3 regions of the Streptomyces sp. NPDC037290 genome follow, and region 2 is predicted to be linked to each of the others. Evidence: riboswitches for the same ligand, from Rfam matches in the RefSeq annotation. Region 2 holds a riboswitch; each other region holds the start of a gene.
What was found. A riboswitch is a leader RNA that binds a small molecule or an ion and turns the genes downstream of it on or off. The one in region 2 is predicted to bind cobalamin.
Positions count from the first base shown of each region.

Region 1 (9,899 bases), on a different contig from region 2:
TCCAGCGTGTCCTGGAGCAGTCCGGTACAGGCCAGGGCGGAGACCACCTCCAGGGTGTCGCGGCGCTCCCGCGGCCCCAGTGCCACGTCCTCGCGCAGCAGGCCCTCCAGCAGCGCCCGCTCCCATGTCTCCAGCAGCCACAACCGCAGCTGACTGCGGTCCCAGCTGCGGGTGTCCAGCCGCCGCGGGTCGTTGCGCCGGTCGCGCTCCAGGGCGCCGTGGTGGTGCAGCTCCCGGGCGATGTGCAGATAGATGGGCGACTCGGTCACCTCCGCCGTCTCCACGATCCAGTCCAGGCGGCGCTCGTCGGTGTCCGGCATGTGCGCCTTGACGAAGTGGAGCGCCGCCTCCTCGCTCAACGGTTCCAGCTCCACGATGGCGGCGGGGGTGCTCTCCAGCGGGCTGTGCGGCCGGGAGGCGATGACGAGGGGCAGTTTCTCCTCGTGGGCACGCTCGATGGCCTTGCGGATGATGTTGTTCCGGTCCTCCTGGAGATCCTCGTCGAGGACGGCCTCCTCCAGGCCGTCGGCGATGACGACCACCTTGTCGTCGGCGAGCAGCTGCTGCCAGACCCGCTCCGTCTTGGTGCGCGCCAGGATGCCCTGGGGCGCTTCCTCGGCGAAGCGCTGTCTGGCCATGCGCTCGAAGTTCAGGCCGGGGCCGGTGGCGTCCCGCAGCCGGATCGGCACGGGTACGGCGCGCTGCTCCGCCAGCAGTTCGGTGAGCCGCACCAGGACGGCGGTCTTGCCCACCCCCACGCCGCCGACGAGCAGGTACGGGCGGCGGGTGTCGCGGTCGCGCAGCCGCTGGGCGATGACCTGGGCGACCTCCTCCCGGCCGACGATCTCGGCGATGTCCGGCCCGGCGGTGACCACCAGGTCCTGTGGTCTGCGGCGTGCCTTCGCGAGATAGCGGCGCTTGGTCCAGCCGTACCACCAGAACAGGAAGACCGCGGCGGCGAGCGAGGCGGCGAGGACGGGGCCGACGAAGCGAAGGAGGGCGTCGAACCCCTGGTTGTTCTTCCGCCATGTCTCGAACCACGTCGAGTGGTGGGCCACCAGGATGTAGACGCCCTCTCCGATCCAGGCGAGGACGGTGAGCGCGGCCAGGGCCCAGACGACCCTGGTGGCATTGGTGTAGGAGAACCATCTGCGCCACTTCCTGGGCCGGGTGGTGTCCTGGCGGGCTTCCCAACGGACCGTCAGTCGGTGCCAGTGGCGCAGGTACACGCGTCGGCCCCGGCGGCCGAGCCCCCTCAGGGGGAGGGTCGCCATGGGCGCGTTGCGCGGTCGCTCCTTGCCCGGCGGGCGGCGCACGACCTTGGGCATGGTGCGCTCTCCTCCCAGAGCTGCTCGGGACGGAGGACCCCCGGTGGTGCCGGCACCCACCTTCCATGGAAACACGCACGGCCCGACCCGCAACCCGGCCGCCGCGCGGGACCGGTGAGTTGACGCTCCGAAGCCACCGCACCACACAACAGACACAACATCTGGGGGTGCCACGACAGCCCGGCACTAGATGTATGCTCATGCTCGCTGTCGCCGCAGGGGAATCCGGTGCGAATCCGGAACTGTCCCGCAACGGTGTACTTGTGCCTGCCCGCCCCAAAGGTGCCTGCATCGCACAGGAGTCAGTCCGAGGACCTGCCGACAGCGCGCCCGGCCGTCCGGTCCGGGTGTCCCGATACGTCCGGGCCTCGTGGAATGGGCCGGTGGACGCGACGCCGTGTGCGCTCGTGGCTGCCCCCTGTCCTCCGCAAGGCCCCCGTGCCGAGCGAGGGAGAGCCCCACGTGACCATCGCGCCAGCAGATCCGGCTTCAGCCAGCGGCCTGGAGACCGACGGTCCCGGTACCGCGCTGCTGCGTACCCTGACCGAGCTGACCGCCGACCTCCCCGACGCCGACCCCGGCCGGGTCGCCGCCGCCGCCCTGCGCGGCCGGTCGGCGCACGCTGACGAGGCGGAGTTGCGCGAGCTGGCCACGGAGGCCGCCGCCGGGCTCATCTCGGAGGACCCCGCCTACTCCCGGCTGGCCGCCCGGCTGCTGACCCTCTCCATCCGCGCCGAGGCCGCCTCGCAGGGCGTGACGTCCTTCACCGAGTCCGTGGCCGTGGGGCACCGCGAGGGGCTCATCGCCGACCGGACCGCCGAGTTCGCCCGGCTGCACGCCGAGCCGCTCGACGCGCTGATCGACCGCCAGGCCGACGACCGCTTCGGCTACTTCGGCCTGCGCACCCTGTACAGCCGCTACCTCCTGCGGCACCCGATCACCCGCAAGGTCATCGAGACGCCGCAGCACTTCATGCTGCGGGTCGCGAGCGGCCTGGCCGAGGACGACACGACCCGTTCCGTCGACGAGGTCGCCGCGCTCTACCGGCTCATGAGCCGGCTCGACTACCTCCCGTCCTCCCCCACCCTCTTCAACTCCGGCACGCGGCACCCCCAGATGTCGTCCTGCTACCTGCTCGACTCCCCGCTGGACGAGCTGGACTCCATCTACGACCGCTACCACCAGGTGGCCCGGCTCTCGAAGCATGCCGGCGGCATCGGTCTGTCGTACTCCCGGATCCGCAGCCGCGGTTCGCTGATCCGCGGCACCAACGGGCACTCCAACGGCATCGTGCCGTTCCTGAAGACCCTGGACGCCTCGGTGGCCGCGGTGAACCAGGGCGGCCGGCGCAAGGGCGCCGCGGCGGTCTACCTGGAGACCTGGCACTCCGACCTCGAGGAGTTCCTGGAGCTGCGGGACAACACCGGTGAGGACGCCCGCCGTACGCACAACCTGAACCTCGCGCACTGGGTCCCGGACGAGTTCATGCGCCGGGTCAACGCCGACGCGCAGTGGTCGCTGTTCTCCCCGGCGGACGTGCCGGAGCTGGTCGACCTGTGGGGCGAGGAGTTCGACGCGGCCTACCGCAAGGCCGAGGCGGCGGGCCTGGCGAAGAAGACCATGCCGGCCCGTGAGCTGTACGGCCGGATGATGCGCACGCTCGCGCAGACCGGCAACGGCTGGATGACCTTCAAGGACGCCGCCAACCGCACCGCCAACCAGACGGCCCTGCCCGGTCACGTGGTCCACTCCTCCAACCTCTGCACGGAGATCCTGGAGGTCACGAACGACGGCGAGACCGCGGTCTGCAACCTGGGCTCCGTCAACCTGGGTGCCTTCGTCGACCCGGCTTCCCAGGACATCGACTGGGAGCGGCTGGACGAGACGGTCCGCACGGCCGTCACCTTCCTCGACCGGGTCGTGGACATCAACTTCTACCCGACCGAGCAGGCGGGCCGGTCCAACGCCAGATGGCGTCCCGTGGGCCTCGGCGCGATGGGTCTGCAGGACGTCTTCTTCAAGCTGCGCCTGCCCTTCGACTCGCCGGAGGCGAAGCGGCTCTCCACGCGGATCGCCGAGCGGATCATGCTCGCCGCCTACGAGGCGTCCGCCGACCTCGCCGAGCGCAGCGGCCCGCTGCCGGCCTGGGAGAAGACCCGTACGGCCCGGGGCGTGCTGCACCCCGACCACTACGACGTGGAGCTGACCTGGCCCGAGCGCTGGGCGGCCCTGCGCGAGCGGATCGGACGCGTCGGCATGCGCAACTCGCTGCTCCTCGCGATCGCGCCGACCGCGACCATCGCCTCCATCGCGGGCGTGTACGAGTGCATCGAGCCCCAGGTGTCGAACCTGTTCAAGCGCGAGACGCTGTCCGGCGAGTTCCTGCAGGTCAACTCCTACCTGGTGCAGGACCTGAAGAACCTCGGCGTGTGGGACGCCCGCACCCGCGAGGCGCTGCGCGACGCGAACGGCTCGGTGCAGGACTTCGCCTGGATCCCCGAGGAGGTACGCCGGCTGTACCGCACGGCCTGGGAGGTCCCGCAGCGCGGCCTGATCGACATGGCCGCGGACCGCACCCCGTTCCTGGACCAGTCGCAGTCCCTGAACCTCTTCATGGAGACGCCCACCATCGGCAAGCTCTCCTCGATGTACGCGTACGCCTGGAAGTCCGGTCTGAAGACCACGTACTACCTGCGCTCCCGCCCGGCGACCCGGATCGCGCGCGCCGCCCGGGCGCAGAGCGGGACGACCATCCCCGTCCAGCAGGCCGCCGATCCCGAGGCCGTCGCCTGCTCCCTGGAAAACCCCGAGTCCTGCGAGGCCTGCCAGTAATGACCACCCGTAACACCAATCTCCTCGACCCGGGCTTCGAGCTGACCCTGCGTCCCATGCGCTACCCGGACTTCTACGAGCGCTACCGGGACGCCATCAAGAACACCTGGACCGTGGAGGAGGTCGACCTCCACTCGGACGTCGCCGACCTCGCGAAGCTGACCCCGGCCGAGCAGCACCTGATCGGCCGGCTGGTGGCCTTCTTCGCGACGGGCGACTCGATCGTCGCGAACAACCTGGTCCTGACGCTGTACAAGCACATCAACTCCCCGGAGGCGCGCCTGTACCTGTCGCGCCAGCTGTTCGAGGAGGCCGTGCACGTCCAGTTCTACCTGACCCTGCTGGACACCTACCTCCCCGACCCGGAGGACCGGGCGGCGGCCTTCGCGGCCGTCGAGAACATTCCCTCCATCCGCGAGAAGGCCGCGTTCTGCTTCAAGTGGATGGACTCGGTCGAGAAGCTCGACCGCCTTCAGACGCGGGCCGACCGCCGGCGCTTCCTGCTCAACCTCATCTGCTTCGCCGCGTGCATCGAGGGCCTGTTCTTCTACGGCGCCTTCGCGTACGTCTACTGGTTCCGCAGCCGGGGTCTGCTGCACGGTCTCGCCACGGGCACCAACTGGGTGTTCCGCGACGAGACGATGCACATGTCCTTCGCCTTCGACGTCGTCGACACCGTCCGCAAGGAGGAGCCGGACCTCTTCGACGACGAGCTCGGGCAGCAGGTGACGGACATGCTGCGCGAGGCGGTCGAAGCGGAGCTCCAGTTCGCCCGCGACCTGTGCGGGGACGGCCTGCCCGGCATGAACACCGAGTCGATGCGGCAGTACCTGGAGTGCGTCGCCGACCAGCGCCTCACCCGCCTCGGCTTCGCCCCGGTGTACGGCTCGGAGAACCCCTTCTCCTTCATGGAGCTGCAGGGCGTCCAGGAGCTGACGAACTTCTTCGAGCGCCGCCCGTCGGCGTACCAGGTGGCGGTCGAGGGCACCGTCGACCTGGACGAGGACTTCTGAGCCCGCCGGTCACACCTGCCGGCGCGCGTTCCGGGGCCCGGGGGCCCCGCGAGCGCGCGCCGGTATCAGGCGGACCTGGCGGTCCTACCAGGGCATCGGCCTCAGCAGCAGGTCGTGCGGGCGCAGCGTGATGCCCACCCGCGTGCTGTCGTTCGACCCGGCGACCTGCTCGAAGCGGTACTTCGCCGAGATCGCCGCGGTGATCAGGCTCAGCTGGGTCATGGAGAAGTGGTCGCTGGGGCACTTGCGGTTGCCGACGCTGAAGGGGCTCATGGCGTACTTCGGCACCTCCTGGGCCCGCTCCGGCAGCCACCGGTCGGGGTCGAAGTCGAGGTGCCGTTCGTAGGAGCGGGCGTCACGCTGGATCGCGTACGGGCTGTAGACGATGTCCGCCCCGGCGGGAATGCGATAGCCGCCGAGTTCGGTGTCGGTGACCGCGCGCCGCGTCAATATCCATACGGCGGGCCTGAGCCGCATGGCCTCGACGACGACATTGTTGGTGTGCGTGAGCGCGCGAACGTGCTCGAATCCGACCGGCCGGCCGCCGGTCACGGATTCGACCTCGGTCCGTACCTTCTCGGCGTGTTCCGGGTGTTCCGCGAGAACCTGCAGCAGCCACATGATCGTGGACGCCACCGTTTCGCTTCCGGGGGTGAGTATCGCGACGACCTGGTCGTGGATCTCCTGTTCCCCGATGGGCTCGCCATTGTCGTCCTTTGCCTCCAGCAATGCTGTCAGCAAATCGTCCGGCTTTTGACCAGATGCCCTCCGCTCAGCGACGATCTCGTCGACCAGCAGATGCAAATCGGCCAGGGCCCGGTTGAATTCGCGGTTGGCCGGGAACGGCAGCCGGTACAGGGGTCCGAGCGGGACGACCATCCGGCGGTACATGCCCCGGAAGACGCTGGCGAGGTCGATGCTCAGCCGCTCGGCGCGCTCGTCCATGTACTCGCCGCGCAGCAGGCAGCGGGCGGCGATGCGCACGGCGACCCGGAAGGACTCGGAGGTGCAGTCGATGGTCTCGCCGGGCCGCCAGCGCCGGGTCAGGGCGTGCGCCTCCTCCTCCATGACCGGGCCATAGTTGGGGATCGCGTCCAGCCGGAACGCGGGCTGGATGGTGCGCCGCTGGCGCCGGTGCCGGGGGCCGTTGGCGGTGGCCACGCCCTCCTTGCCGAGCAGGCCTTCGAGGGACTCCCAGAGCGGTCCGTCGATCTTGAAGTCGGTGCTGAGCGCCAGCGCGCCGGTCAGCTCCGGGGTGGTGACGGCGTACACCGTCTTGGGGCCGAGCTTGAGGCGTACGACGTCGCCGTGGTCGCGGAGCCGGGACATGAAGGCGAGCGGATCGCGGACCAGTTTCAGGCCGTGCCCGAGAACCGGCACGGCGCCTGCGGCCAGGGGCGGTTCGCGCAGTTCGGTGGCCTCGGAGCTCAGGGGCTGCGCAGACTGGACGGTCATGACTCTCCTGCCGCTTCGTTCGTGACGTACGGGGGCGTGGACCGGTCGTCCCAGGTCTCGACCATGTACCGGCCGGACTCGTGGTGGAACCAGTAGACGGAGCTGAACCAGTTGCGCATATTGCCGACGCAGGCGCGGACCGCGGCGCTCAGTTCCTTTCCGTGGACCGTTCCGTCGGCGAGGCCGTCGGCGAACCGCAGGGCTTCCTGCTCGACCTCCAGGAATTCGCTGACGCATTCCTCGACCCGCCGCCTGACTTCGTCCACCGCTTCTTCGAGAGCCAGCCCCTCATGGGTGATGAGACTGATTCCGAGATTGTGGACGTCATCGCCCGCTATTTCCTTCGGCAGCGAGCACAGGTCGTTGTACCAGGCGGCGAATTCCTGACTGAGCAGCGCGGCCCGGCGGTAGACCGGATTTTCCCGCACCGCGTCCGGGAGTTCACATCCGGCGCTCGGTTCGAGCAGGTCCGTCCATATCCAGTGCGCGAAGGTGAGCCGGCGCAGGGCGAGGTATTCCTCGACGCCGGGTATGTATCCCTCGGTTCGATTGCGGAACTCGCGGTCGTAGGCCTCGATCACCGCGTGGAAGTGCCGGGCGAACCGCAGGTTCCAGGTGTGCGGCAGGAAGCCGTACAGCCGCAGCACGCTGTCCGCGAACCCGGCGACCAGCGGGTCCGGGTGGTGCAGATGGTGCCGGGGTGCGTCGAGGGCCGCGTGCAGGCGGTACCTCAGCCGCCGCCAGGCACCCACCCGGCCGTGGACGACGTAGCGGTCGTGGTGGTCGTCCCAGACGAAGAACCAGGCACTGTAGTCGGCGATGGCCTGCATGACCTCGTCGGGAGCGCCGAGGTAGTAGCCCGCCATGAGGTCCGTGTAGCACAGTCCGTCGGCATATTCCTGCACCTTGTCCGCCGGCATGAGCCGTTTTTCCAGCAGCCAGAGCCGTGTCGTGTGCTGGAGCCGCGGCCAATACGGATGCAGTTGCCGGGGAAAGGCGGACTCGATCACCGGGAGTGCCAGTGAAGGTGGTACGACGACCGCCGTCGGCGTCGCTGTGGTGCTGTGTGGGAAAGCTTGCACGAACAAACCCCTCTCAGCCGCCAGGAGCGCATGCCCCTCTCCGCTTGTGCCGGGCGTGCGCCGTTGCGTATCCCCGCACTTACATTCAGCACCACAACTGACCGTCATGGGAACGGATTTGCTTCACTCACTACCCCGAGGCTGCCGAGAATCCCGCCTTGTGTGACCGATTAAGGATCACAACGAGGGCAGAAGGGATCGGTTGTACGACGCACGGACGAGCGAGCGAGGGCATACGAAGGGCGCCCGACCGGGAGTGATCCCCGCCGGGCGCCCCAACGGCCGCGTGCCGCCTAGTCGTTGGCGACCACGGGGTAACGTGGCTCATTCTCGGCCATCTGCCGCAGCGCGTCCTTGCGGTCCCGCTTGGACAGCCGGTCGATGTACAGGTAGCCGTAGAGATGGTCGGTCTCGTGCTGCAAACAGCGTGCGAAGTAGCCGGTGCCGCGCACCTTGATCGGGTTGCCCTGTTCGTCCTGGCCGGTGACCTCGGCGTAGTCGGGACGCGCGAGCGGCGCGTACGCCGTCGGCACGGACAGGCAGCCCTCGTTGCTGTCGTCCAGCCGGCGCCGGTCGGCGGGCAGGTCGACCAGCTTCGGGTTGCACACCACGCCGACGTGCCGGACGCCCTCGTCGTCCTGGCAGTCGTAGACGAAGACCTTCAGGTCGACACCGATCTGGTTGGCGGCCAGGCCCACGCCCTCGGCGGTGCGCTGGCTGGCGAACATGTCGGCGACCAGCTGCCGCAGCTCCTCGCCGAACTCGGTGACGTCCTTGCACTCCTTGTGCAGCACCGGGTTGCCGACGACCGTGATCGGCCGCGAGGTCCCGCGCTCCCGCCAGGCCTTCTCGCGCCCCTCGCAGTCCTCCGTGTCGACGACATAGCCCTCGTCGTCGACGGGGAGCACGCCCGCGTGCTGCTGATCGGTGTCCTGCTGCGCCATGACCGACGTACGCCTTCCTGCAAGCCTGGAAAATTCTGCGAGTACAGCCTAAAGGGGGCCGGTCACCGGCTGCTCAGCAAACCTCTTCGAGATCCCGCCAGTCCCGGGAGTCCGGGCTGTCCGCGACCCACCCGTCCAGCAGCCCCCGGACCAGCGAGGCCGGTGCGGCCACCCCGCACTCACGCTCGGGCACCCACAGCTGCCCGTCCGTCCGGTGCCCCAGCGGGCCGGGGTGCCCCGGCTCGCTGTGATCGTGCGGGTCGAGATGCACACCCTCGCCCTCGTCCGACGGCATCCGCGACTCCGAACACATCCGGCACAGCAGCCGCACCGAGGACGACCAGTCCTCCGCCGCGAACCCCGCGTCGGCGGCCAGCTGCTCCAGCGCGTCCCGGTCCGCCTCGGTCGCCGCCTCCAGCAGGACCACCCAGGTCGGAACGGGCGAGGGCGCCCACAGCTCGATCTCGTCGAACACCGGGTAGGAGTGCCCGGCGGACGTGGTGCGCTCGCCGTGCGGAACTCCGTCGTGCAGCACGACCTCGCCCCAGCGCCGCCCGGACGAGGGAAGCGGGATGGACAGCACCTCCAGCCGCGCGGGGTCCAGCCGGCGGCCCCACACGACCTCGGCCTCGCCCTCGGGTGAGAGCCGTACGGCCGCGCTGCCCAGTTCCATGCCGAGGGGCTCGGCGGAGGCGGCGGCACCCCCGGGCACCTTCAGCCCGTACGCCTGCCAGGCGCGGCGGGCCAGCGGCCAGTCCTGCAGGGCGGTGGCGGCGATGCCGACGTTCCACCAGTCGGGCGCGCCGGTCTCCCGGTCCAGCAGGGCGACCGCGCGCAGCCCGGCGGCGCGGGCCTGCTCCCAGTCGTGCCGGAACTTGTGCAGCAGTGCGAGGTTGAACCAGGACTCCGACAGCCAGGGCTCCAGGTCGGCGGCCCGTGTCAACAGCTCGCCCGCGTCCTCGTACCGGCCGTCGCCGATCAGCGTGAACGCACGGTCGGTGGCCTGCCGCCAGGAGGCGGAGGGCCGGTGCCGTCCCTTGCCGAAGATCCTCACGATTCCCGCCTGCCAGTTCCAGTTCCGCTCAGTGGGCTGGCTTGTGCCCCCGGACACCCTCTCCCTCGCATCCAACCACGTGCGGCGGGAAAGGCGCTCATTACCCATGGGTTACCCAGCCGCGCGCGGGGTCAGACAGTGCCGTGCGTCTCCCGCCGCCCTCCGCCTGCGCGCTCTCGCGCCAGGTGCGT
Region 1 covers NZ_JBVJVZ010000006.1:204,795-214,693, forward strand. The annotation lists gene ACZ7HQ_RS22805 (NACHT domain-containing protein) at 1-1,328, opposite strand, end outside; cobalamin riboswitch at 1,523-1,665, shown strand; gene ACZ7HQ_RS22810 (ribonucleoside-diphosphate reductase subunit alpha) at 1,791-4,160, shown strand; gene ACZ7HQ_RS22815 (ribonucleotide-diphosphate reductase subunit beta) at 4,160-5,173, shown strand; gene ACZ7HQ_RS22820 (bifunctional albaflavenone monooxygenase/terpene synthase) at 5,258-6,628, opposite strand; gene cyc1 (epi-isozizaene synthase) at 6,625-7,710, opposite strand; gene def (peptide deformylase) at 8,004-8,654, opposite strand; gene ACZ7HQ_RS22835 (hypothetical protein) at 8,728-9,708, opposite strand; gene ACZ7HQ_RS22840 (HD-GYP domain-containing protein) at 9,809-9,899, opposite strand, start outside.
Region 1: it holds a riboswitch for cobalamin, as region 2 does, so the genes downstream of both, ACZ7HQ_RS22810 (ribonucleoside-diphosphate reductase subunit alpha) here and ACZ7HQ_RS14045 ((2Fe-2S) ferredoxin domain-containing protein) in region 2, are expected to answer to the same signal.

Region 2 (9,899 bases):
TGGGGATCTTGTTCCTGACGACCTGGGGGAGCGGGTGGCACCGCTGCTGCCGCCCACTCCCGCACGGCACTGCCGCAACACCTGGCTGCTGCAGGAGGTCCGCGCGGCCCCCGCCCAGGGCGAACACGAGCAACTCATCGGCCAGGAGGGCCCGGACTGGCCGGCCTGACTGCGGCCGGGCGAGGTCGTCGTTCAGGAGCGCTGGGGGCGAGCGAGTTCGTCAACGCGCACCTGGCCGTGCAGCTCAAGCAGCAGCGTCTGGTACTCCTCAGGGTGCTGCTCGCGGAGGATCTTCATCCACACTCGTGCGCCCTGGACGAAGTGCTCGGTAGCCATCTTCAGGTGAAGGTGCCGGACAACGTGGAGTGCGTCGTCGTACGGCAGAGTTCCTTCGCCCCCGGGCCGGCGCCGCCCCTGCCCCGGGGTCTTGACGGCATTGAGAGCTTTCTCCGCCTCGGCCTTCTGCTCCGCCTTGGGAAGTCGGCCGATCCGGCGGGCGTGCTCCACCTTCAACTCGCCCGCTTCGACTCTCTCCTGAAGCTCCGAAGTGAGCTCCAGCAGTGCCAGGCGTTGGGACACCCAGGCTGGTGTCCTCCCCAACCGCTTGGCCACTTGGCCCTGGGAGCCATGGACCCGTACGAGTTCCCGGATGGCTTTCGCCTGGTCCATGGGAGGGACGTCCACGCGGTGGATGTCGGCGAAGAGGGCGGGTTCAAGGATGTCCGCAGCACTGGCGGAAAGATCGTCGTTGACGTCGCTGAACCCACGGGTGGCCGGATCCTGATGGTACGTCATACGGCAAGCTCCTTCGCGAGGTCGCACATGCTGCGGCACCGCGCCGGCGCACCCGCGCGTGTTCACTGACCTCTGATCCGGGCGGGCCACCGCCGGGGGCTCCTGCCGTGCAAGGTGACCGGGCGCCATTTTCCGAATCCGGCATAAGTGTTCCCAAACGCCGCCGACGGGCGGGCTCATCGAGCGGCGTTCAGCGGCACAGGGTGCGCAGGGCCGCGCTGCAGTCCGCGGCCCGGCGCTGCGGGTCGGTGTCGGTACCGGCCCAGGCGATCCGGGCGTCCGGCCGGACCAGGACGGCGGTGACGTCCCGCCAGACCGGATGCGACTCCTCGGCATTGACGCCTACCGTCCGGCGGTCCAGACCGGGTGCGGCACACGGCGTCCGCGTTCCGCCGAGGTCCAGCAGCAGCGGTCGGCCGTGATGCATCAGCGGGTGGGCGGTGGGCGCGTCGGCCACATCCAGGGCGAGGCCGGCCAGCCGCGTGCCGGTCAGCGGGTGCGCGCCGGGTGCGGTGCCGGCGGGGAGCGGCTCGTCGAAGCCGGCGATCCTTCGGGCCCACTGTCGGTTGGTCCGCGGTTCGGCCAGCGCGGCGGACCAGACCTCGCGCAGCGCGATCTGCTCCGGGCTCGCCGCCGCGAACAGGGCCAGCTGCGCCCGGGTGTTGTGGATGACCGCGCGGGCGGCCGGCCGCCGCTCCGCGTCGTAGCTGTCGAGCAGTCCGCCGGGCGCCCGGCCCTGGAGGGTGGCGGCCAGCTTCCAGCCCAGGTTGGTGGCGTCCTGGATGCCGAGGTTCATGCCCTGCCCACCGGCGGGGAAGAACATGTGCGCCGCGTCCCCGGCCACCAGGACCCGTCCGGCCCGGTAATGCGCGGCCTGCCGGGTGGCGTTGCCGTAGCGCGACAGCCACCGGGGGTTGCGGATGCCCAGGTCCCGTCCCAGCAGCGCGCGGGTCTGCTCGCCCACCTCCTCCAGGGTCAGCGGGTCACCGGTGCCGCGGTGCACGGTGGCCGTGGACAGGCCCGCCAGCCGGTGGACGCCGTCGCCGATCGGGGCTACCAGGAGGGACCCGGCCGGCCCGGTGGCGGACAGTGGCCCCGTGGGCGGATCGTCCAGTTCGACGTCGGCGAGCCACCCGGTCATGGTGGTGTCCTGACCGGGGAAGCCGATGCCGGCCGCCTGGCGCACCGCGCTGCGGGTGCCGTCGCAGCCCACCACCCAGCGGGCCCGCACGGTCCGGTGGGCACCGGCGGCCCGGATCACCGCCTCGACGGCATCCGGCCCCTGGGTGAGCGAGACGACCTCCTCCCCGCGCAGCACCCGGGCGCCCACGGCGAGTGCGTGCTCCTCCAGGACCTTTTCGGTGACGGACTGACCGAGCGCCAGCATGAACGGGTGCACCGCCCCGACTGTGGAGAAGTCCAGCCGGGTGGTCGCCGCGCCGAAGTGGCCGGTCGGCACCGGGGTGCCGCGTTCGATGAACCGCTCCGCGAGGCCGCGGGTGGCGAAGGTGTCCAGCGTGCCGGCCTGCATGCCGACCGCGCGCGACCGTCCGTCCGGTGCCGCCCGGCGTTCCACGACGGTCACCTCCACCCCGTGCAGGCGCAACTCCGCGGCGAGCCAGAGTCCCACCGGGCCGGCCCCGGCGATGAGCACATCGAGCATGACAACCACTTCCTCTCACTTCTGGGACGATGCGCCGTGACGGCGGCGCGCCGATGTGCTGGGACAGGGGCGGCCTCGTGGCGTCAGGTGGGCAAAGTGGCTCAGCGAGCGCTGCCGAGGTTCCGGTCGTGCTCGGCGCCTTCGAGCATGAGGGTGGTCTCCTCGATGCGGCGGAAACGGCCGTCGGGGGCGAACTCGGCGAAGAGGTAGACCTCCATGCGGACGGTGGAGCCGTCGGTCTTGATGACCTCCATCGTGTGGCGGTCGGCGTAGCGATCGCCGGACGAGAGTTCGTCGTGCACCTCCACCGAGCCGCCGGCGACGACCGTGCGCAGGTGGGCGATGTGGGCGAGGAACTCGGTGCGGTCCGCCCAGCTTCCGTCAGTGCGCTGGCGGTAGTCGGGGGCGAAGTGCCGGTCGGCGGCCTCGTCGAGGTCGAGGCCCGGGGTGAGGAGCAGGTCGGTGAGGGCGGCGCGGGCGTCGGTGCGGTTGCCGGCGGTGGTCATGACGGTCCCCTTGGTGTTCATGTTTCGGCAGAAAGTGCGTGCGCCGAGCACGCACATGCACCGTACTACAGATTGCGTGCGTCGCGCACGCTATTCTTGGGTCATGCCTAACGATGTGGGACACGAGATCGCCGACGCCCTTGGAGCTCTGCTCAGGCGGGGCACCCGAGCACGGCTCTACGCGCGCCTGACGGACGGCCTGGGCGAGGCGGTGGACGAAACCACCTACCCCGTCCTCAGTGGGCTCGCCCGGACCGGCCCGTGCAGCGCTGCCGACCTCGCGGGCGAAATCGGCCTCGACCGCTCCGGCGTCACCCGCCGCGCCACCCGCCTGGAGGAAGCCGGCCTGCTGCGCCGCGAACCCGACCCCGACGACCGCCGCGCCACCCTGCTCGCCCTGACCGAAACCGGACAGCAGGCGGTGAAGACCACCCGGCAGCGCCTGGCCACTATCATCGAGGCGTCCCTCGCCTCCTGGCCCCCGGAGGAGGCGCAGAGCTTCGCCCGCCAACTCCACCGCTTTGTCGCCACCGGCCCGTTCGCGGAATCGTGACGCCTGCAAGCGAGGTGCGAGTGCGCAATGCCCGGGCCGCGCCGACTCCGGCGCTTCGTTCCTGCGCTCGTACATCGTCTTGTCGAAGCCGGGGGGTCTGCCGCCCCAGCTGCCGCGTCCCTTGCGGTGAGCGCGCCGGCTTCTGGGCTCAGGAGTGGTGCGCTTGCCGCCGCTGACAGGGGTCGGCCACCGAGTGGACGCTTTCTGGCTGCGGATGCGGGCGAGTTCACGTCGTTCTGCGGACGGGACGCCGCGGTGGCGGGCATTGGCGTTGTGCCGGCAGTAACCGGGACGGCATCGGGTCTCGCTCTTCCCCTCGACGCTTGACTCACAGAATTATGAACATGTTCAATTCATGAGTCGAGAAGGAACTGCCGTCGTCCGTGCGGCAGATCTCACGAGGAGGCGCGGTGGGTTCGGGGGCGGGGGTCATCGCATACGCCTTTCTGATCTACACCATCCTGATGACGCTGTTCTGCGTCTTCATCGGGTCCAGGACCTCCTGGAGGATGGGCTGGCTCATATCAGCTCCAGTGATCTTCGCGCCCTGGGGTTTGGTGCTGGTCGCGTTCGCCATCCACTGACCGGTCCCAGCGGCCGGCACCGGGACGGCGCCGACCGACGGTGGGGCAACTCCGGTCAACGGCGTCATCGTCGGACGACAGCGCTGACCGGATTTGAGATCATGACCGGTGACAACAGGCGACGGCGGTTCGAGGAAGCCGGTGAGAATCCGGCGTGGTCCCGCCACTGTGACCGGTGAGCGAGTTCCGGCCACCGCCCGGACAGGGTGGGAAGGCGGGGCGAGCGGCGACCCGGGAGCCAGGACACTCACGCGGTCGCCTCCTCGACGAACACCGGGGCGGATCTCCCCGGGAGGGGAGTGGTGTGCCATGCCGGAGACGCCGTCAGAAGAGACATCGGTCCAGGCCGCGCAGGTGGGTGAATCGGTGCCGTGCCGGGTCGTCGTGTGCCGGGACTGCTGCTGCGGGAGTCCCAAGGTGACCGGAGTGGATCACGCCGCACAGACCGCGCGACTGCGGGCGGAGGTGCCGGTGCGCATCTCGGAGTGCCTCGACGTGTGCGATCAGGCCAACGTCATCGTCGTGCAGCCGTCCGCCGCGGGCCGTGCCGCCGGTGCCCGGCCGGTCTGGCTCGGGCTCGTCAACGATCCGGACGCGACCGAGGACATCGTCACCTGGGTCCGTGCCGGTGGTCCAGGCGTGGCGCCACTGCCGGACATCCTCGACTTGTACGTCTTCACCCCACCGCGGCGCACCGCGGTTTCCTGAGGCTTGCGCGCGACAGGAGGCTGGTCGCTTCGAATCCGGGGCGCTTGCAGACTCGAAATCGCGAGGTCTGACTGAGGCTGGCCGAACCCTCTTCCCATGGAGCCCGTTCCGCCCCGCCTGGTGCGAGTGGAAGATCACGCCAGGCTGAGGCGGTCTTGGCCGTGCACGCGGCGCGCGGTACGGTCTGTCCGATATCGCCGACGGCGAGACGGAAGCCGGTGAGAACCCGGCACGGTCGCGCCACTGTATGCGGGACGCCCCCTGCGGCGTCCCGTGCGTCAGACAGCTCCCTGGGCGGTCTTCTTCGGCATTCCTGATGCTGGTCCTGGTCTACTTCGTCGGCGCCGAGCAGGGCGCCACCTCCGTGTTCAACGGCACCGGCGTCCACGAGTGGGTGCACGACGCCCGCCATCGGCTCGGTTTCCCCTGCCACTGACGCGGGGGGACACCGCACGCCCATGAACTCCGCAACCGTACGGAACCTTCTCGTACGGGGCATGCTCGCCGGCCTCGCCGCCGGCGTGCTCGCCCTCGTCGTGGCATACCTCCTCGGTGAGCCGAACGTCGGCAAGGCGATCAGCTTCGAGGAGGCCCACTCCCACGAGCATGAGATGGAGGTCGTCTCCCGCTCCCTGCAGTCCACCGCCGGCCTCGCCACCGGTGTCCTCGTCTACGGGGTCGCCTTCGGCGGCGTCGCCGCTCTCGAGCCTGGTCGTCCGCGCAGCAGACCCTGCGGGTGACGCGCCCCGGGACGCTGCGCGATGCCATGCTCATCCGAAGGGCGTCCATCCCAACCTGGAACCCGGCCCGGTGCCAACGGCCGAGTAGGGATACTCGGCCGTCAGCGTTCTCCCGGCGGACACGAGGGTCGGGGCCCATGCTCGTGGAGCCCCGGTCCGAAAGATCGTCCGGTCAGGGTCAGGAGGCGGGCAGCTCCCCGCGGACGGTACGGGCGGCGGTGACCAGGTTTTCCAGGGAGGCGCGGGTCTCGGGAACCGCATGAAGGCAAGGCGCCACTGCCAACGCACCCGCAACGCCATCGCCGAGTAGCCTCTCCGGCGGTCGTCTGCGAGGGTGATCGGACGGATGCATCCCCCACTGGGCTCCTAGTCCATGCAGACCCTGGACGCTCACAGGGCGAGGATCCGTCGACAACGTCCACGACACGGACCAATCCGCCAGATGGAGCATCCGCGACCCCTTCGGTCGAAGAATCTCCGCGGACACCAAGGCCCGGGACGAGAGAGCCGCCAGCGGCACCAGTCCAAGAACTACGATCGCCCCAGCGCAACAGATCACAGCGCCATGAGGGACTGCCCGGACAGCCACCCGCAGGAGGTCTGCAATGGCGAAGCTGCTGTCCGTCAACGTAGGAATGCCCAAGGACGTCTTCTGGCGGGGAAGGACCGTCCACACCGGAGCGTGGAAATCTCCCGTCGCGGGCCGTCGCATGGTGCGGCGGCTGAACGTCGAAGGAGACGGCCAAGGCGACCTCGCCGGGCACGGCGGCGAGATTCGAGCCGTTCTGGTCTACCAACTGCAGTCCTACCAGTACTGGCAAAGGCAGCTCGGTCGCCACGACCTGACCTTCGGGATCTTCGGGGAGAACTTCACCGTCGACGGCCTGCCCGACAACGAAGTGTGCATCGGCGACCGGTACCGCATCGGCGAAGCCGAATTCGAGGTCACCCAGCCACGGGTCACCTGCTACCGCGTCGGCATGCGCCTGGGTGAACCCACCATGGCCTCACTCCTGGTTGCCCACCACCGCCCCGGCTTCTACCTCCGCGTGATCACCGAGGGATTTGTCCAGGCCGGCGACGAGATCACGCTCACCCGCAAAGGCCCCGGACAACTCAGCGTCGCCGACACCGACGCCTTGCTCTACCTCCCCGACCGCGACCCCGAAAAGCTACGCAAAGCACTCGGCATTCCCGCCCTCAGCCCCGGATGGCAGCAGTCCTTCCGCGAGCTCGCCACTGCCCAAAAACCCCAACAGGAACCGGGATGGCCAGGCGAACGCGCCGGCACCCAGCAGCCCAGAGAAGAACCCGGATGGCAGGGCTTCAAGACTATGCGCGTTGCCCGCATCGTCCCGGAGACCCCCACCGTCTCCTCGATCTACCTCGAATCCATGGACGATACACCCCTGCCCCCGGCCCGCCCGGGCCAGTACCTCTCCCTCCGCCTCGCCGTCGGCGACGCCCCACCCGCAGTGCGCAGCTACTCCCTGTCAGCCATGCCAACCGCCAGCACCTACCGCATCAGCATCAAACACGAGCCCCACGGACGAGTGAGCAGTTACATTCACGCAAGACTCCACCCCGGGGCCCTCGTGGACATCGCCAGCCCCCGCGGAACATTCGTACTCGAAGAAAGCACCCGCCCCGTCGTGCTCATCTCCGCGGGGATCGGCGCCACCCCCGTGCTTGCCATGCTCCACCAACTCGCCGCCACACGAGACCCACGCCCGGTCTGGTGGATCCACACCGCCCACGACCGCGCCCACCACGCCTTCGCGGACGAGTCCCACGCCCTCCTGGCGCACCTCCCTCACGCTCACGAGTACGTCTACTACACCGCCGAAGCCCCGCCTCCGGGCGAGGACCACATCATCCAGGGCCGCCCGACCCGCCAGACGCTGGAGGCCATGCATATCCCGACCGACGCCGACGCCTACCTCTGCGGGCCGACCGCCTTCATGAACGACCTCGGCGACCTCCTGCGCCATCACGGCCTCCGCACCGAGCGGATCCACACCGAACAGTTCAGCGCCCTGCCCGCCATCAATCCCGGCGTGGCCCCTACCGCGGTGCTCCGGCCACACCAACCGCCCGGCCCCCCTGGCACCGGCCCACTCATCACCTTCGCCCGCAGCGGCGTCACCACGCCATGGTCATCCGCCCACGCATCCCTCCTCGACCTCGCCGAAGCATGCGACGTCCCGACCCGCTGGTCCTGCCGCACCGGTGTCTGCCACACCTGCATCACCCGCCTCGTGGCAGGCGACATCACCTACACCACCCCACCCCTCGAACTTCCCGAGCCCGGCACCGTCCTTGTGTGCTGCAGTACACCGGACACCGACGTCGTCCTCGATCTCTAATCACCTGGCACGCGTCGATATCACACAGCTCTGACGTGCAGGAGGGAACCGACCTTGCACGTCGCCGACGTGGGCGTACGGGGATTCGACGCAGCCGGCTGACACCTCCGGCGCTCACGCTCCATCCCCGCGATCGCGCCGGCGCCTCACCTCGCCGATCTCGCCCTCGATGGGAAGCCAGTAATATGACGACCACGGCGCCTGAGCGGCCTGGTCCCCATGGCAGTGGTCCCCAGCGGCCTACCAGACATGGGCACCGGTGAACGGAAAGGCCCAGGCGGCTGCCTGGGCCCTGGAGTGATCTGCGAAGGGGATTGGCTCTCTGGTTTCAGCTGTTGAGTCCTTACGGTCACTTCTGCCGCGTCGTCTCTCCGGTGCCCGAGCGGTCGGCCGGGCCGTGCAGGGCCTTGTCATGTCTCTCGCAAGCCCGGGGAGCGCAGGCTTGGTCCCGCGCAGACAAACGACCCGGTGCCTTCGGCACCAGCTCATGGGAACCGGACGAGAGCTGGTCAGGAACGGCGGTCGGCATGATGGGCGGGGGAGGCCCCCAGGAGTTGCTGGAGGCCATGACAGCCGCGGAGCCTCCCCCGATCCGCCTGTCGGCGGATCTTGCGGTCCCGCCCCATCCGCCGGTGATGGTGGGGGCCGTCGACAGGCTTGAGCCTGCTGGATTCCACACGCAAGAGCGGAAACAGCGACACGGTTGCCGTCAACGACCGGCTCGCCGATTCTGCTGACCGCCGACCTGGCGCGCGCCGTCGCTGGTCTGACCAGCGGCCACGAGCGTGAACCTCGTCAAACGGAGTCGACGCGTACCACGACGGCGTAGGAGCCGAGACCGATGAGGCGGTCTCCGGAGATGTCGCCGAGAGCTGTGTACAGCCTGCGGATGTGTCCGGTCGTGTCGTCGAAGGCGATGTCCTTGACAGTGCCGTGGGCGGTGCCGTCCTCGGTCAGGACGGAGTGTCCGATCGCCTCTTGGTGAGCAGGGAACGTGTGGTGATCAGGGTCGGTAGCGGCGCGGGAGTGCACGATGACGGCGTCCCGTCCCATCCCTTCGATCGCGTTCCAGGCGATGGTCGTAGCGTGCTTCGGGGCTCCGGAGAGGTGAAGGCAGGCGACGCTCCTTGTGTGCGCGTCGATGGTCAGGCCTTCCACTCGTCCAAGCGGTTCGGCCTCTTCCGCGGTGATCACGGGAAGGCCCTGGGCCTGGGTGAACAGCATCATGCCTGGCCTCCTTTTCCGAGAGCGGCCGTGTCGGCGTACGGCTCGGCGGTGTGCGTGCGGAAGGCTTCGACCTGGGCGCTGAAGCTGGGCAGGTCGTCGGCGACGAAGTGGCGGACGTGCGAGGGGACCACCAGGGCCCGTCCGGAGACGGCCAGTGTCTCTCCGCGTGGGATGAACACCTTCTGCTCTTGGTCGTCCAGGTTTGCGTTGGCGGCGATCTCAAAGCCGATCACCCGTCCACTGCTGCCGGCCTCGATCACGACATCCAGGACCGTGCCGATCTCCGTCCCCTGATCCGTGAGGACGGGCGCGCCGATGACCTGGCCGTGTGCGGCTTCGCCGGCTCCCACGACCAAGTCCCGCTTCTCCAGGACCGCCTCACTGAGAATCATCACGGCGGACGGTCCGATGGCGTGTACTTCGGAGAAGGGCAGGCTCTCCTTGAGGGGGCCGGCCAGCAGGCCGCGCCCGCTCAGGGTGAAGCCGGTGATCCGTCCCGCCTGAGCGTCGAAGACGGTGTCCCGGATCTGTGCGACGGCTTCGCCGCCCAGCGTCACGACCACCCGCTTGGTCAGTTCCGAGGCCAGCATGAGTGTGTTCACTGCGGACCCTCCCGACTGGGCCGGTGGCCCGTACGTACCGCGATCACCGTGCCGCTGCGGCGTCTGGCCTGAACCGCCAACGTCGCGGCGGTGAGCAAGCCCACCGCCGCGATGAGGAAGATCACCCAGCTCCACCACTCCATCGCCGACCTCCT
Region 2 covers NZ_JBVJVZ010000003.1:715,158-725,056, reverse strand. The annotation lists gene ACZ7HQ_RS14075 (hypothetical protein) at 1-169, shown strand, start outside; gene ACZ7HQ_RS14070 (ParB/RepB/Spo0J family partition protein) at 193-795, opposite strand; gene ACZ7HQ_RS14065 (FAD-dependent monooxygenase) at 986-2,458, opposite strand; gene ACZ7HQ_RS14060 (nuclear transport factor 2 family protein) at 2,560-2,964, opposite strand; gene ACZ7HQ_RS14055 (MarR family winged helix-turn-helix transcriptional regulator) at 3,068-3,517, shown strand; gene ACZ7HQ_RS14050 (hypothetical protein) at 3,969-4,160, opposite strand; cobalamin riboswitch at 4,191-4,371, shown strand; gene ACZ7HQ_RS14045 ((2Fe-2S) ferredoxin domain-containing protein) at 4,411-4,809, shown strand; partial or broken gene ACZ7HQ_RS14040 (CbtB domain-containing protein) at 5,053-5,245, shown strand; partial or broken gene ACZ7HQ_RS14035 (CbtA family protein) at 5,268-5,513, shown strand; gene ACZ7HQ_RS14030 (MOSC domain-containing protein) at 6,155-7,915, shown strand; gene ACZ7HQ_RS14025 (PRC-barrel domain containing protein) at 8,711-9,142, opposite strand; gene ACZ7HQ_RS14020 (PRC-barrel domain-containing protein) at 9,139-9,744, opposite strand; gene ACZ7HQ_RS14015 (hypothetical protein) at 9,741-9,887, opposite strand.

Region 3 (9,899 bases), on a different contig from region 2:
CGCCGGAGCGGGTGATCTGGCCGGCGGCGGGGATGCCCTCGCCCGCGAGGCACTTGGTGAGGGTGGTCTTGCCGGCGCCGTTGCGGCCGACGAGGCCGATGCGGTCGCCCTTGGCGACACGGAAGCTGGCGTTCTCGATGAGGACGCGCGCACCGGCGCGCAGCTCGATACCGGAGGCGGAGATCAAGGACAGACTCCAGGGCGTACAGGGGTTGGCGGGTGGGCGGCTGAGGACGTTCCCGCCGTCTAATGCGCGAGGAGAATGGCCATGGGCCAAGTCTAACGGGGCCGTGCAAGCGGTTTTTCTACGTCCGCGCGTTCGGAGTCCGCAGCGGAAGATCGTTGCCCAGGGGCGTGCGGTCCGGGGTGATCCGCCCGAGGTCGTCGAGGGCCACGAGCTGTCCGGTCCAGGAGCCCCGCGCACAGGGCTGGGCGATCAGCAGGACCACGCTGCGCCGTACGGCGCCCTCGGGCCGGAACGCGCAGCTTGCGGGGGCGGGCAGCACCCAGCGCAGATCACCGTCGGCGAGGCGGTACGCGGAGACGCGGTGCGGGGTGACGACGCCGAGGATGCCGTGCCCGAGGGAGCGCAGGACGCCGGTGCCGCCCTGGGCGGGGAGCCACTCGGCCGCGTCGGGCAGCGCGCGGTGCCAGCGCACCGAGCGGCCGTCGGCGCCGGTGAGCAGCCCGTCCTCCCACAGCACGACCGCCTGCCCGCGCTCGGTCAGCACGGCGACCGGCCGATGCCCCACGCGCGCGTACCGCCAGCGTGGCACACCGGTGCGGGTGTCATAGGCGACCACCGCGGCTCCCCGCGCCCGGGACGTCCACGCTCCGGTGCCCGGCTCCCGCTCCCCGGGCACGGCCGGCGCGAAACGGTCCCCGTACGGGGCCGGCCGCACGTGACGGGCGACGCCGAGCAGGGCGACGGCGAGGAGAAGCCCGCAGAGGACGCAGAGCACGTGGGGTGGAGGGGGAACACGGCGCACGCACGGTCCCCCTTCGGTGTCCTCGGCCGCGGATCAGGCGCAGAGCGTAGTCACGGGCGGCCGGCGGGGCCCGGTGCCGGGGCGGGCCCGGACGGGAAGTCGCCCGTTCGGGTGTTCGGGGGCGGCTCGGGGGGAGGGGGCGGCGCGGGCCTTCGCCGGGGCGTTGTCAGAGGCGGCTGCAAGACTGGACGAGGCGCCATGGACCCGACGCATGAAGGAGTGATCGGCATGGCAGGTACGGGCGGCGGACGGCCGAGTCTCTACCCCACACTGCTGTACGCGGACGCCAAGGCGGCGATACGGCAGCTCACCGAGGCCCTCGGCTTCACCGAGCTGTCGGTGTACGAGACGCAGGACGGCAAGGTGATGCACGCCGAGCTGGTCCAGGGCAACGGCGCGGTGATGATCGGCTCCAAGGGCTGCGGCGGCCTGTTCGACACGGCGATGAAGGACGCGGGCCCCGCCGGGGTGTACGTCGTCGTGGACGACGTGGATGCCCACCACCAGCGGGCCCTGGAGCACGGCGTGGAGATCCTGATGCCCCCGACCGACCAGGACTACGGTTCGCGGGACTACATGGCGCGCGACGCCGAGGGCAACATCTGGAGCTTCGGGACGTACGCCCCGGAGCTCGGCGTCTGACCTCCGGGCCGGCTCACCCTCCGGTGTGGACCTGGAACGCGGCCCGGCGCACGGCCTTGGCGAGGGCCGGGTCGGGGTGGGCGGCGGCGAGGGCGACCAGGACCTGAACGGTGCGCGGGTGGCCGACGGCGCGGACCTCGTCGAGCAGCTGGGGGACCGTGGGCTGCACCGCGGACTCCAGATGCCGGACCAGCATCGGCGCCTCGCCGTGGTCGGCGACGGCCGCCGCGGTGTCCACCCACAGCCAGGTCGCCTCCTCACGGGTCAGCACCTCGTGCGCGTCCTCCGGGTCGATCCCGTCGTGCTCGGCGAGCCACAGCAGGGCGTACGGCCGGACGGCGGGCTCGTCCACGACGGCGCGTACGTCGGGCTCGGCCGGGGCGCCGACGACGCGCAGCGCCTCGAAGGCCAGGCCGCGCAGCAGGGCGTCCTCGCCGCGCGAGGCGCTGATCAGCTCGGTGACGGCGCTGCCGACGGGGCGGGCGGCGAGCCAGGCGCGGTACTCGGCGCGGGCGGCGTTGGGGCGCAGCTGGGCGCAGCCGCGGAGCATGTCCTCGGCGGACTGCTCGATGTTGCCGGCCGGGCTCTGCGCGGCCACGCAGATCTGCTCCAGTTTGACCCACACCGCCCAGCTGCCCAGCGGCGTGAGGGTGGCCTGGCCGTCGCCGTAGGTCAGCGCGCCCACGGAGGCGAGCGCCCGCAGCGCCCAGTCGAGGAGCGGGGCGAGCGGGGCGTCGACCGGCTGCCCGGCTCCGGCCACGTCCGGCTGTCCCGGGCCGGTCGCGGTCGGCTGGGCGAGGGCGACCCCAGCGGGCTCTCCCGGACCGGGTTCGGTCAGCTGCCGCGCCCCCGGCACGGTCGGCTGCGCAGCCCCGGAGCCAACCGGCTGTCCCGCGTCAGGGTCGGCCGGCTGTCGTGCACCCGGCACGGTCGGGTGCATGGGGCCGGAGCCGTCGGGGTGCTCGGGGCTTGGCCCGTAGGGAACCTCGCAGCGCTCGGTGCGTAGTTCGGTGACCCGCTGCTGGAGCAGGTCGAGCAGTTGCTCGACCGGGACGGGACCGGCGGACAGCTGCAGGAAGGACAGCACCTGAGGCATGGCCGAGACGACCTCGGCGACGGCGGCCGGCTCGTACTCCTCGGGTTCCGGGGAGGCGAGCGACCAGGCGTCGAAGAGGGCGACCCAGCCGCGCAGCACGGCGCTCTCGTCACGGTCCCAGGCACGCAGCCGCCAGCCGGGGCGCGCGCTGTCGCCGTGCACCTCGACGAGTCCGGCGAGGCGTGCGGTGTCCCAGTCGGCGCGGACCTGAGCGGCGCTCAGGCCCAGGTCGGCGGCGGCCCGTTCGGCGGTGGCGGCGGAGAGCGTGGCCTTGCCGTCGGCGGTGGCGCCGTCACTGCCGGGGCCGAGTGCGGCGTCGGCCCAGCGGGCCACGCGGACCGGGCCGGCCAGCCCGGTGCGTGCCATTCTCGCCAGTTCGGCGGGGGCGGGGGTGCCCTCCGGCGGCCGGGGTGCGGGGCGGCGCGGGCGCCGCTGGTTCACAGCTCTGGGGGCGGCGGCCAGGGGTCGCGGTCGGACGAGTCGGAGCCTGGAGTCGCGCGGGATACGGGACGTCACGGGTGCAGTCTTCCGGTTGACGGTCCGAAAACCCAAACGGAATGTCACGGGGGGCGACGGGGCTGGCCAAGGCACGGGGTCGGGTGTGGGACGAGGAGGGGTGATCAAGCCAGTCGTACACCCTTAAACGGAATGCCCGGCACCGGGGCGGCCCGGGGGCCCCGCGTCCCGGCGGCCGGGCGCCTCACATCAACGGGGTCAGGAAGCGGCGCAGCCGCTCCTCGTACTCCTTGGGGTCGGCGTTCCACATCGCCGCGTGCGGGGCCTGCGCCACGGTGTGCAGGGCGACCAGCTCGGGGTTGCGGTGGGCGAGCCGGCGGGAGAACTCCCAGGGGGCCACCCGGTCGTCGGGGCCGTGGAAGATCAGGGTCGGTACGGCGAGCCGGTCGGGGCCGGTGATCTCGGCGACCCGGTCGGCGTGCAGGCCGGCCCGGCCCTGTGCGGCCCGCACGGCGAGCGGCAGCAGCGGCTGCGGGGTGTGGCGGGCCTGGGCGAGGGCGCGCAGTGTGGCCTCCCAGCTGAGCACCGGCGAGTCGAGGACCAGTCCGGCGATGCGCTCGCGCACCGCGGAGTGCTCGGCGGCGCGCAGGGCCATGGTGGCGCCGGTGGACCAGCCGAGCAGGACGACCCGGCGGGCGCCGTAGCGGACGGCGTAGCGGATCGCCGCGTCCAGGTCCCGCCACTCGGTCTCGCCGAGGTGGTTCAGGCCGTCCGGCGGGCGCGGGGCGCCGAGGTCACCCCGGTAGGCCAGGGCGAGGACCGGGAGCCGGCGGCCGTGCAGGAAGCCCATGAGGTTCATGGCCTGTTCGCGGGTGGCGCCCAGGCCGTGTACGGCGATCACCCAGGTGTCCCGGTGGCCGGGCACGAACCAGGCGGGCAGCTCGCCGAGTTCGCCGGGCACGTCGATGTCCGCGTGGTCGAGGCCGAGGGCGGCGGAGGGATTGCCGACGTACAGGTTCGGGGTGAGCCACACCGCGTCGCCGGGGGCGAACGTGCCGTGCGTGACGCGTTCCAGGCGGCGTACGACGGTGTCGGCCGCGTGCTGGGCCGCCTCCAGGACGGGTCCGACGACCGCGTGGGAGCCGTCGCCGGCGAGGCCGTAGGTGCCGGGGCGCAGCGCGGCCAGGTCGCGGGTGAGCATGATCTGGCCGGCGGCCGTGCCGTGCACGGTGAGGCGGGGCTCGGTGGGCAGCGGACGGCCCGCGGGCGCCTTCAGGGCGGCGTCACTGGCGAGCCGGCCGGCGGCCACGGACGCCGCGCCGGCGGCCAGGACGGCGGTGACCGCGGTGGCGGTCGCTCTGACGGGGCGCACGCGTCCAGTGTCCAGGGGGTTGCCGTCACCGGCCAGCCGGAGGGCGGGGCCGGGTGAGGAGCCTCGGGGTGCGGCGGGGGCCGGGGTGAAGAGGCGGGCGAGACGTGCGAGGAAGGGTGGGAGCGAAGGGTTGGGCGGCACTGGGTCACCTCCGTTGGCCGTACCCCTTCAAGCGTTCCCCGACCTCGGCGAGTTGTGCCTCGGTGAGCAAGGACGGGGTCAGACCCGGTGCCGAGGACGCCGTCAGCCACAGCCGGCACATCCACTCCAGCTGGGCGGTGCGGTCGTAGGCCTGGTCGAGGGTCGCGCCGTAGGTGATCGTGCCGTGGTTCTGCAGGAGGCAGCCGGAGCGGCCGGCCAGGGCGCGGAGCATGTTCCGGGCCAGCTCGTCGGTGCCGTACGTTGCGTAGGGGGCGACGCGGACGGGGCCGCCGAGGGCTGCGGCCATGTAGTGGACCAGCGGCAGCTCGGGCACGAGCGTGGAGACCGCCGTTGCGTGCACGGCGTGGGTGTGGACGACCGCGCGGGCGTCGGTGGTGCGGTAGACGGCGAGGTGCATGGGCAGCTCGCTGGTCGGCGCCAGTGTGCCCAGCACCTGGCGTCCGGTGAGGTCGACGCCGGTGATGTCGTCCGGGGTGAGCCGGTCGTAGGGCACGCCCGAGGGGGTGACCAGCACCAGGTCGCCGGCGCGCGCCGAGACGTTCCCCGAGGTGCCGACCACCAGCCCGTCGGCTACGGTCCGCCGCGCCGTCGCGACCAGTTCCGCCCAGATCCGTTCCTGTTCCGCGTCCCGCCGCTGTTCAGCCATGCCGCGATCCTGCCAGCCGCACCCGCGGGCAGGGGGCGGGCGGTGGCTTCCGGCCGGAAGTGCGCACACCCATCCGGGTGGAAATGATCGGGAATCACCCCGTGTGGGCGCCGATTCGGTGATCGCCGAGCCTTCAATGGTCTGCCTTGTCCGCCGGACGAGACCTCGTCCGCCGACCCGGGGAGACACATGGCCCGTGAACGCACTCGCCTCCGTCGCCGCGCCGGTGTCCTCGTGGCGGCCACGGTGGCGCTCGCCCTCGCGGGCACCGCGCCCGCCGCGGCGGGGCCTCCGCCGCCGGCCGCCCCGGGCAAGCCCCGCGGACACGACGTCTCGTCCCATCAGAAGCGCGTGAACTGGCCGGCCGCCCGGTCCAAGGGCGCGCGGTTCGTCTACGTCAAGGCGACCGAGTCCACCACCTACCGCAACCCCTACTTCTCCCAGCAGTACGACGGGGCGCGCAGGGCGGGCCTGATCCGGGGCGCGTACCACTTCGCCCTGCCGGACAAGTCCTCCGGCGCCCAGCAGGCCGCGTTCTTCGTGCGGCACGGCGGCGACTGGCGGGCGGACGGCTGGACCCTGCCGCCGGCGCTCGACATCGAGTACAACCCGTACAACAAGAAGCACAAGTGCTACGGGCTGGGCAAGAAGCGGATGGTCCGCTGGATCCGGTCCTTCAGCAACGAGGTCAAGCGGAAGACCGGCCGCCGCCCCGTGATCTACACGACGGCCCAGTGGTGGAAGCTGTGCACCGGCAACAGCCACGCGTTCTCCAGCAACCCCCTGTGGATCGCCCGCCACGGCACCTCGCGTCCGGGGAAGCTGCCCGGTGGATGGCAGTACTGGACGATCTGGCAGTACGGCAGCAAGGGCCGGCTGCCGGGTGACCAGAATCTCTTCAACGGCCCCAAGAGCCGGCTGCGGACCCTCGCGCGGGGCCGGTAGCCAAGGGACGCCTGGGTCGCGGGAGCGAAACGGAACGGCACCCACTCCCTCCGGACACCGCCACGCCCGCCTCAGTTCATCTTCCGTTCACCCAGGTTGCCTACGTTCATCCAGCCAATGACCTCGAACGATTGCCTGGGTAAATGGAAAGCTTCTCGCTGATCCTCGCGATTGTGGTGGTAACCGCACTCGCGTTTGATTTCACGAACGGTTTCCACGACACCGCCAACGCGATGGCCACCACCATCTCGACAGGCGCCCTGAAGCCCAAGATCGCGGTGGTCATGTCCGCCGCTCTCAATCTGGTGGGCGCCTTCCTCTCCGTGGAGGTCGCGAACACGATCTCCAAGGGTCTCGTCGACGAGACCGGCATCCGTCCCGAGGTCATCTTCGCCGCCCTGGTCGGCGCGATCCTCTGGAACCTCGTGACCTGGCTGATGGGCCTGCCCTCCAGCTCCTCGCACGCCCTGATGGGCGGCCTGGTCGGCGCCACCGTCGCCTCCGCCGGCTTCGGTGCCGTGCACGGCGACGTGCTGGTCACCAAGGTGCTGCTTCCGGCGGTGGCCGCTCCGGTCGTGGCGGGCCTCGCGTCGATGCTCGCCACCCGTTTCTCCTACGGCATCGGCGGCAAGGCCGAGGGCGAGGCCACCCGCAAGGGCTACCGCGCCGGCCAGATCGCCTCGGCCGGACTGGTCTCCCTCGCCCACGGCACCAACGACGCCCAGAAGACGATGGGCATCATCACCCTCGCGCTGATCGCGGGCGGTGCCATCGCCCCGGGGTCCAACCCTCCCACCTGGGTCATCCTCTCCGCCGGCCTGGCCATCGCGCTCGGCACCTACATCGGCGGCTGGCGCATCATCCGCACCATGGGCACGGGCCTGACCGAGCTGGAGCCGCGCCAGGGCTTCGCCGCCCAGACCAGCGCCGCGACCGCCATCCTGGCCTCCTCCCACCTCGGCTTCTCCCTCTCCACCACGCACGTCGTCTCCGGCTCCGTGATGGGCGCGGGCCTCGGCCGCAAGGGCGGCGTCGTCCGCTGGTCCACCGCGACCCGCATGGCCGTCGCCTGGGTGCTCACGCTGCCGGCCGCCGCGCTGGTCGGCGCGGGCGCCGAGTCCGTCACCGACCTCGGTGACTGGGGCACCGCCGCCGTCGCCGTCTTCCTCGTCGCCGCGAGCGCCGCGATCTGGAAGATCTCCCGCCGCGAGGTCGTCGACCACACCAACGTCGTCACCGACACCGAGGAGCCGGCCGGCGTGGTGACCACCGCCATCGCCGCGGTGACCCCGCCCCCGGCGGGCACGATCGTCGAGGACCTGACGGCGACGATCGCCTCCCCGGCCGCAGCCGAGCCCGCGACTCCGGCCGCGCCGCCGGCCACCGTCTGACCCGGTCACCCCGGTTACTGAAGGAAGCATCCCCATGAAGATCGACTGGGCGGCCCTCGGCTCCGTCTTCGGCGTCAGCCTCGCCTTCACGGTGGGCCTGGTGGCCCTGTTCACCCTCGGCATCAACGGTCTGGCCCGGCGCGAGAAGGCCGCGGCCCAGGGCGGCTCCGCCGGCCTCGCCGTCACGGGCGCCTACGTCTGCTTCGCCGCGTGCGCGGCGGCGGTGGGGTACGGCATCTACCTGATCGTCGCCAAGGCCTGACCAAGCGCCAGGAACCAGGCGGTACCAAGGCTCCCCTCCGTCCGTTGCGGAAGGGAGCCTTCGCCGTACCCAGGGGCCACGGGCGCCACGGTGTGGGGATCGGCACACTCTCCCCGCGCAGGTCAACGGCAAGTTGACGGCCGTTCCGGGCGCGTGGTGGACTGCCCAGGCCATGTACGGCGACAGGAGAGGAAGCCGGTGTGAATCCGGCGCGGTCCCGCCACTGTCACCGGGGAAGAACCCCCGGGAGCCAGGAACTCTCACCGCCGACTCTCGTCGAACCAGGGCGCGGATACCCTGAGTGAGGACACGGATCGCCATGCTCGGCTGCCGAAGGACAAGGACCCGCACCAGGCCCGCTCCTGTACCCACGGCCGGCTGAGCCCATGGGTGCCGATCGCACTTACGCGTACGGCGCCGCCGCCGGCCTTCTCGGTGACCTCCTCCTCGGCGATCCGCGCCGCGGGCATCCGGTCGCCGTGTTCGGGCGAGCGGCCGCTGCCGTGGACCGCGCGTTGTGGCACGACCACCGTGGCTGGGGCGCCCTGCACACCGTCGTGTGCGCCGGAGGCGCCGTCGCACTCGGCACGGCGGCCGCACGCGCCGTACGCCGCTCCCCCACCGCCTCCCTCGCGCTGACCGCCGCCGCCACCTGGTCGGTCGTCGGCGGTACGTCACTCGCCCGCGAGGCCCGCGCCGTCGGACGCGCCCTCGAACGCGGGGACGTCGCGGCGGCACGGGCGCGGCTGCCGCACCTGTGCGGCCGGGACCCGCAGGCGCTGGACGCCGACGGGATCGCCCGGGCCGTGGTCGAGTCGGTCGCCGAGAACACCTCCGACGCCGTCGTGGGCGCCCTGGTGTGGGGGGCGGTGGCCGGGGTGCCGGGGCTGCTGGGCTTCCGGGCCGTCAACACCCTGGACGCGATGGTCGGTCACAAGTCCCCCCGCTACCGGCGCTACGGCTGGGCCTCCGCCCGGCTGGACGACCTCGCCGGCTGGCCGGGGGCCCGGCTGACCGCCGTACTCGCCGCCGCGGCCGGGGCCGACCCCCGAGGCGCCCTGCGCGCCTGGAAGGCCGACGCCCGCAGGCACCCGAGCCCCAACGCCGGGCCCGTCGAGGCGTCGTTCGCGGGGGCGCTGGGGGTGCGGCTGGGCGGCACGCTGTCGTACGGCGGCCGGGTCGAGCACCGCCCCGTGCTCAACGGCAGGGCCGGACGCGCCGTCCAGGTCACCGACATCGACCGGGCCGTACGGCTCTCCCGCCGCGTCGGCCTGCTCGCGCTCGGCGTCACCCTCGCCGCGCGCCGACTCGTGAAGGGACGTGGCAAGTGAGCGGGGGTCTCCTCGTCGCCGGCACCACCTCCGACGCCGGAAAGAGCGTCGTGACGGCCGGGATCTGCCGGTGGCTGGTGCGCCAGGGTGTGAAGGTCGCGCCGTTCAAGGCGCAGAACATGTCGCTCAACTCCTTCGTGACCCGTGAGGGCGCGGAGATCGGGCGGGCGCAGGCCATGCAGGCCCAGGCGTGCCGGATCGAGCCGACGGCGCTGATGAACCCGGTGCTGCTCAAGCCGGGCGGCGAACAGAGCAGCCAGGTGGTGCTGCTGGGCAGGCCGGTGGGCGAGCTGAGCGCGCGCGGCTACCACGGGGGGCGCCAGCAGAAGCTCCTGGGCACGGTGCTGGACTGTCTGGCCGAGTTGCGGGGCACGTATGACGCGGTGATCTGTGAGGGTGCGGGCAGCCCGGCCGAGATCAATCTGCGCCGGACCGACATCGTGAACATGGGGATCGCACGGAACGCGCGGCTGCCCGTGCTGGTGGTGGGGGACATCGACCGCGGGGGCGTCTTCGCGTCCTTCTTCGGGACCCTCGCCCTGCTCTCGCCCGAGGACCAGGAACTGGTCGCCGGGTTCCTGGTGAACAAGTTCCGGGGGGATGTCAG
Region 3 covers NZ_JBVJVZ010000001.1:1,206,284-1,216,182, reverse strand. The annotation lists gene abc-f (ribosomal protection-like ABC-F family protein) at 1-187, opposite strand, end outside; gene ACZ7HQ_RS05585 (hypothetical protein) at 306-989, opposite strand; gene ACZ7HQ_RS05580 (VOC family protein) at 1,218-1,631, shown strand; gene ACZ7HQ_RS05575 (hypothetical protein) at 1,645-3,093, opposite strand; gene ACZ7HQ_RS05570 (alpha/beta hydrolase) at 3,428-4,555, opposite strand; gene ACZ7HQ_RS05565 (class II aldolase/adducin family protein) at 4,701-5,363, opposite strand; gene ACZ7HQ_RS05560 (lysozyme) at 5,553-6,308, shown strand; gene ACZ7HQ_RS05555 (inorganic phosphate transporter) at 6,452-7,699, shown strand; gene ACZ7HQ_RS05550 (hypothetical protein) at 7,734-7,961, shown strand; cobalamin riboswitch at 8,101-8,241, shown strand; gene ACZ7HQ_RS05545 (cobalamin biosynthesis protein) at 8,348-9,292, shown strand; gene ACZ7HQ_RS05540 (cobyric acid synthase) at 9,289-9,899, shown strand, end outside.
Region 3: it holds a riboswitch for cobalamin, as region 2 does, so the genes downstream of both, ACZ7HQ_RS05545 (cobalamin biosynthesis protein) here and ACZ7HQ_RS14045 ((2Fe-2S) ferredoxin domain-containing protein) in region 2, are expected to answer to the same signal.